DNA from 2 places in the Streptomyces sp. Rer75 genome. Region 2 is predicted to be linked to the other one. Evidence: predicted binding sites of a transcription regulator. Region 2 holds the regulator's gene; the other holds the start of a gene.
What was found. The regulator HrcA, encoded in region 2, represses chaperone genes, less so after heat shock. The targets are predictions, from matches to a motif close to TTNGCACTCNGNNNNNCNGAGTGCNAA.
Positions count from the first base shown of each region.

Region 1 (3,406 bases), 2.4 Mb from region 2:
GGCCAGGACGCTGAGCCCGGCCCGCGCCATCGCGATGGCGTCGCCGCCGATGCCGCAGCACAGATCGGCCACGCTGCGCACCCCGAACCCGGCCAGCCGGTCGGCGCGGTAGGCGGCGACGGAGGTACGGGTGGACTGCTCGACGCCGTCGGGCGTGAAGTACATGCGATGGGCGTCCTCGGCCCCGAACTTGGGCACCGCCCGCTGCCGCAGCTGTGCCTGGGTCAGGGCCGCCGAGACCAGGGCGGCCGGATGGTCGCGGCGCAGCCGGGTCGCGGTGGCCAGCTCCCGCGCCGGGTCGTAGTTCCGGAGCGCGGAGAGCAGCGCCTGCCCCTCGTCGCCGAGCAGTGAGTCGAAGGCGTCAACGTCCACATGGCCCATTCTCCCCGCTCCGGGGAGCGCATCCGCACCCGCGTGTCGCGCGTCCGCGCACCGTAGAGATGAAGATCGCTTGTGTGATGATGATCAACGCTGGTCTTTCCAGGTGTCTGGTTCTCGCCGCCGCGGCGGCCGTACTCGCCGGCTGCGGAACCCTCGCCGCCCCCGCGCCACTGGCCGGGGCGGGCAGGGAGGCCGCCGGGCCGCGGCAGACGCCGGGCGCGGCCGCCCCGTGGTTCGCGTCCGGGGCACCCGCCGTGTCCGCACCGTCCGGGGCGCCGCCCGGGGAAGCGTCCGCGCCCTCCTCGGACCCCGCTGGGGACGACGCGAAGCCACCCCCGCCGTCGCCGCGCCCGGCGCCGGGGGTCGCCCCGGGCGCGTACCACCGCTGGGGTCTGGACCGGCCGCTGGACCCGCCGCCGCGGCCGCCCGCCGTCAAGCCGCCGCTCGTGCCGGACGGGGACCAGCCGCCGGGGCTGCCGCCCGTCATCCGTCAGGTGGCGACCACCGATCGGGTGGTTTTCCTGACGATCGACGACGGACTGGAGAAGGACCCGCGCTTCATCGACCAAGTCCGGGACCTCGGGCTGCCGTTCACCGAGTTCCTGACGGACCAGGCGGTCGACGGCCGGTACGACTACTTCGGCGAGCTGCACCGGCTCGGCGGCGGCGTCGGCAACCACACGCTCACCCACCCCAGCCTGGCCGGGCAGGACTACGGCACCCAGGTGCGGGAGATCTGCGGGCAGCAGGAGAACCTCCGGAACCGGCTCGGCGTCCAGCCGCGCCTCTTCCGCCCGCCCTACGGGGAGTACGACGAGACCACCCTGCGCGCGGCGGCCGACTGCGGGCTGGGGCCGGTGGTGCTGTGGCGCGCCGAGATGGAGACCCAGGGTCTTGTCTACCGGTCCGGCGGACGGCTCCAACCGGGGGACATCGTGCTCGCGCACTTCCGCGGCCCGGAGCAGCTCGACGGGCACACCATGACCGACATGATCACCGCGCTGCTGCGCGAGATCCAGGCGCAGGGCTTCACCGTGGCGCGGCTGGAGGACTACGTCTGAGCGACGGCGGCACGGCGTCCGTGCGGTCCGGCGGCGCCTCGCTTGGCACTCTGGTTGACGGAGTGCTAACCGCGTCATAATGTCAGGGCTGGCACTCGGCACTGCGGAGTGCCAAACACAGCGACGGGCAGGTCCGGCACCCGCGACGACGGATCCACCTGGTCGCCACCTCAGACAGTTAACCCCGTGAGATCTCCGAAGGGGGAGGTCGGATCGTGACGACCGCCAGCTCCAAGGTTGCCATCAAGCCGCTCGAGGACCGCATCGTGGTCCAGCCGCTCGACGCCGAGCAGACCACGGCCTCTGGCCTGGTCATCCCGGACACCGCCAAGGAGAAGCCCCAGGAGGGCGTCGTCCTGGCCGTGGGCCCGGGCCGTTTCGAGGACGGCAAGCGGCTTCCGCTCGACGTCTCGGTCGGCGACGTCGTGCTCTACAGCAAGTACGGCGGCACCGAGGTGAAGTACAGCGGCGAGGAGTACCTCGTCCTCTCGGCTCGCGACGTCCTCGCGATCGTCGAGAAGTAGTCACCGAAGTTTTGCCTTGAGCCGCGCCCCGGTGCCCGTGTCACAGATACCCGGGGTCGGGGCGCGGTTCGTTTTTTTGACGCGACGGCGGCTGCCCCCGCACGGCGGCCGAGGATCGCAATGAGAGGACATACGCAACCATGGCGAAGATCCTGAAGTTCGACGAGGACGCCCGTCGCGCCCTTGAGCGCGGCGTCAACAAGCTTGCGGACACCGTCAAGGTGACGATCGGCCCCCGCGGCCGCAACGTCGTCATCGACAAGAAGTTCGGTGCTCCGACCATCACCAACGACGGTGTCACGATCGCCCGCGAGGTCGAGGTCGAGGACCCGTACGAGAACCTGGGCGCCCAGCTCGTCAAGGAGGTGGCGACCAAGACCAACGACATCGCGGGTGACGGCACCACCACCGCCACCGTGCTGGCCCAGGCGCTGGTCCGCGAGGGCCTGCGCAACGTGGCCGCCGGTGCCTCCCCGGCCGCCCTGAAGAAGGGCATCGACGCCGCCGTCAAGGCCGTCTCCGAGGACCTGCTGGCCACCGCCAGCCCGATCGACTCCAAGTCCGACATCGCCGCCGTGGCCGGGCTGTCCGCCCAGGACAAGCAGGTCGGCGAGCTGATCGCCGAGGCGATGGACAAGGTCGGCAAGGACGGTGTCATCACCGTCGAGGAGTCCAACACCTTCGGCCTGGAGCTGGACTTCACCGAGGGCATGTCCTTCGACAAGGGCTACCTCTCGCCGTACATGGTGACCGACCAGGAGCGTATGGAGGCCGTCCTCGACGACCCGTACATCCTGATCCACCAGGGCAAGATCGGCTCGATCCAGGACCTGCTGCCGCTGCTGGAGAAGGTCATCCAGGCCGGCGCCAGCAAGCCGCTGCTGATCATCGCCGAGGACGTGGAGGGCGAGGCCCTGTCCACCCTCGTCGTCAACAAGATCCGCGGCACCTTCAACGCCGTCGCCGTGAAGGCCCCCGGCTTCGGTGACCGCCGCAAGGCCATGCTCGGCGACATCGCGACCCTCACCGGCGCCACCGTCATCGCCGAGGAGGTCGGCCTCAAGCTCGACCAGGCCGGTCTGGACGTGCTGGGCACCGCCCGCCGCGTGACCGTCACCAAGGACGACACCACCATCGTCGACGGCGGCGGCAACAGCGACGACGTGGCCGGCCGCATCGCCCAGATCAAGGCCGAGATCGAGTCCACGGACTCCGACTGGGACCGCGAGAAGCTCCAGGAGCGCCTCGCGAAGCTCGCCGGTGGCGTGTGCGTGATCCGCGTCGGCGCGGCCACCGAGGTCGAGCTGAAGGAGAAGAAGCACCGTCTGGAGGACGCCATCTCCGCGACCCGCGCCGCGGTCGAGGAGGGCATCGTCTCCGGTGGTGGCTCCGCTCTGGTCCACGCCGCCAAGGTGCTGGAAGGCAGCCTGGGCAAGGAGG
Region 1 is NZ_CP058693.1:5,842,021-5,845,426, forward strand. Features, by position in the region: gene HYQ63_RS25175 (methyltransferase domain-containing protein) at 1-381, opposite strand, end outside; gene HYQ63_RS25180 (polysaccharide deacetylase family protein) at 459-1,442, shown strand; gene groES (co-chaperone GroES) at 1,658-1,966, shown strand; gene groL (chaperonin GroEL) at 2,107-3,406, shown strand, end outside.
Region 1: a site for HrcA is predicted at 1,485-1,511, ahead of groES (co-chaperone GroES). Genes of this name have one in related genera too.

Region 2 (3,406 bases):
ATCGTCACCGTGCAGTGCATGTCGTCGCCGCGCCGCTGGAAGACGGGGTGCGGGACCTCGTGGATCTCCACGTACAGGTCGCCCGCCGGGCCGCCGCCCGGGCCGACCTCGCCCTCGCCCGCGAGCTGGATGCGGGTGCCGTTGTCCACACCGGCCGGGATCTTCACGGTCAGCGTGCGCCGCGAGCGGATCCGCCCGTCCCCCGCGCACTCCGGGCACGGGGTCGGCACCACGGTGCCGAAGCCCTGGCACTGCGGGCACGGCCGCGAGGTCATGACCTGGCCCAGGAAGGACCGCGTCACCTGCGAGACCTCACCGCGTCCGCGGCACATGTCGCACGTCTGCGCCGAGGTGCCCGGCGCCGCGCCCTCACCGCTACAGGTGGTGCACACCACCGCGGTGTCGACCTGGATGTCCTTGGTGGTGCCGAACGCGGCCTCGTTCAGCTCCACGTCGAGGCGGATCATGGCGTCCTGGCCGCGCCGGGTACGGGACCGCGGTCCGCGCTGCGAGGCGGTGCCGAAGAAGGCGTCCATGATGTCGGAGAAGTTGCCGAAGCCCGCGCCGAAGCCACCGGCGCCGCCGCCCGCGGCCGAACCCGACGGGTCCCCGCCCAGGTCGTAGACCTGCTTCTTCTGCGGATCCGACAACACCTCGTAAGCGGCGTTGATCTCCTTGAACCGCTCCTGGGTCTTCGGATCCGGGTTCACGTCCGGGTGCAGCTCACGTGCGAGCCGGCGGAATGCCTTCTTGATCTCGTCCTGCGAGGCATCGCGCTGCACGCCCAGGACTGCGTAGTAGTCCGTCGCCACTTACGACTCCGCCAGGATCTGTCCGACGTAACGTGCCACTGCGCGTACCGCTCCCATCGTTCCGGGGTAGTCCATGCGGGTCGGTCCGACCACGCCGAGTTTGGCGACGGCTTCGTCGCCCGAACCGTAGCCGACCGCGACGACCGAGGTGGAATTCAGCCCCTCGTGAGCATTCTCATGCCCGATGCGCACGGTCATACCCGAGTCTTTGGCCTCGCCGAGCAGCTTGAGGAGGACGACCTGCTCCTCAAGTGCCTCCAGCACGGGCCGGATCGTCAGGGGGAAATCATGCACGAAACGCGTGAGGTTCGCGGTGCCGCCGATCATCAGCCGCTCTTCGGTCTCCTCGACAAGCGTTTCGAGCAACGTCGCCAGCACGGTCGAGACCGTCCCCCGGTCCTCCTGCTCGAAGGACTCCGGAAGATCCTGCACCAATTGCGGCACATCCGCGAACCGCCGCCCCACGACCCGGCTGTTGAGCCGGGCCCGCAGATCCGCCAGCGAGTCGTCGCTGATCGGAGTCGGGCAGTCCACCATGCGCTGCTCGACCCGCCCGGTGTCGGTGATCAGCACCAGCATCACCCGGGCCACGGCCAGCGGCAGCAGCTCCACGTGCCGCACCGTCGAACGGGTCAGCGACGGGTACTGCACCACCGCGACCTGCCGGGTCAGCTGCGCCAGCAGCCGGACGGTGCGCCCCACCACGTCGTCGAGGTCGACGGCGCTGTCGAGGAAGTTCTGGATGGCGCGCCGCTCCGGAGCGGACAGCGGCTTCACTCCGGCCAGCCTGTCCACGAAGAGCCGGTAGCCCTTGTCCGTGGGGATGCGCCCGGCGCTGGTGTGCGGCTGGGCGATGAAGCCCTCGTCCTCCAGCGCCGCCATGTCGTTGCGCACCGTGGCCGGGGAGACCCCCAGCCGGTGCCGCTCGGTGAGCGCCTTGGAGCCGACCGGCTCCTCGGTGCCCACGTAGTCCTGGACAATGGCACGCAGCACTTCGAGTCTGCGTTCGCTGAGCACCCCGCGCACCTCCAGTCCAGCCGTGTCATCAGGTCGTCCTTCTGGCACTCAATGGTCACGAGTGCCAGAACCCCTCAGCCAGTGTACGGCGGGGTGCGGTGGCCACGGCAAGAGCCGCCCCCCGCCGGCGCCCCGGCCACACGTCACGCTATCGCTGTTGGAGCTAGCGTCTCGGTATGAAGACGTGTTGGGAAGAGGCAGGGTGGGAACAGCTCGCGCCCGATGTCGCCCGCCGACGGCTGCCGGACTGGGACTGCACGGTCGGCGTGGTCGTCGGCGATACGGACGTCCTCGTGGTGGACACCGGCTCGTCGCTGCGCGAGGGCGCGGCGCTGCGGGCCGAGATCACCCGGCTGACCGGCCGCCGGCCGACCCGGATCGCGCTCACCCATCCGCACTTCGACCATGTCCTGGGCACGGCCGCCTTCGCGGGCTGCGAGGTGTACGGGGCCACGGGTCTGGACGCCCTGCTGCGCCGCGACCGGGACGCGCTGCGCGAGGACGCGGTACGGCACGGGGTGGCCCCCGGCGCCGCCGCCGAGGCCGCCGATCACCTCGTACCGCCGCATCACGCGGTCTCCGGGGAGGTCACCCTCGACCTGGGCGGCCGGTCCGTGCTGCTGGCGAACGTGGGCCCCGGGCACACCGCCCATGACCTGGCCGTTCTGGTCCCGGGACGGCCGGAGGTGGTCTTCTGCGGCGATCTGGTCGAGGAGTCGGGCCCGCCCCAGGCCGGACCCGACGCGATCCCCGCCCACTGGCCCGCCGCCCTCGACCGGCTGATCGCCCTCGGCGGCGAGGACGCGCGGTACGTGCCGGGGCACGGGTCGGTCGTGGACGCGGCCTTCGTACGTGACCAACGCGACGAACTGGCCGCCCGCTTCGGCGTGTCCCGTTAACCCGCCGCGCTATCGTCATCCGGATGCGCAGCAGCCGACAGTACGACTCGGATCTGACCCCGCCCTGGAAGCGGCAGCAGCCCGCCCCCGAGGTGCCCGCGGACCCGGACCTCGTGGTCGAGGAGGTCACCACGGGGTTCTGTGGTGCCGTGATCCGCTGCGAGAAGACCGCGCAAGGGCCGACGGTCACCCTGGAGGACCGCTTCGGCAAGCACCGCGTCTTCCCCATGGAGCCGCGCGGCTTCCTCCTGGAGGGCCGCGTCGTCACCCTCGTGCGCCCGCGCGCGACGGCCCCCGGCGCGCCGCAGCGCACGGCCTCCGGGTCGCTCGCCGTCCCCGGCGCCCGGGCACGGGTCGCCCGCGCCGGGCGCATCTACGTGGAGGGCCGCCACGACGCGGAGCTGGTGGAGCGGGTCTGGGGCGACGACCTGCGCATCGAGGGCGTCGTCGTGGAGTACCTGGCGGGCGTCGACGACCTGCCCGCCATCGTGCGCGACTTCTCACCCGGCCCGGACGCCCGGCTCGGCGTGCTGGTGGACCACCTGGTGGCCGGGTCCAAGGAGTCCCGTATCGCCGAGCAGATCACCGACGAGAGCGTCCTGGTCGTCGGGCACCCCTTCATCGACGTGTGGGAGGCCGTGAAGCCGTCCTCGCTCGGCATTCCGGCCTGGCCGACGG
Region 2 is NZ_CP058693.1:3,425,257-3,428,662, forward strand. Features, by position in the region: gene dnaJ (molecular chaperone DnaJ) at 1-812, opposite strand, end outside; gene hrcA (heat-inducible transcriptional repressor HrcA) at 813-1,829, opposite strand; gene HYQ63_RS14655 (MBL fold metallo-hydrolase) at 2,006-2,728, shown strand; gene HYQ63_RS14660 (DUF3097 domain-containing protein) at 2,752-3,406, shown strand, end outside.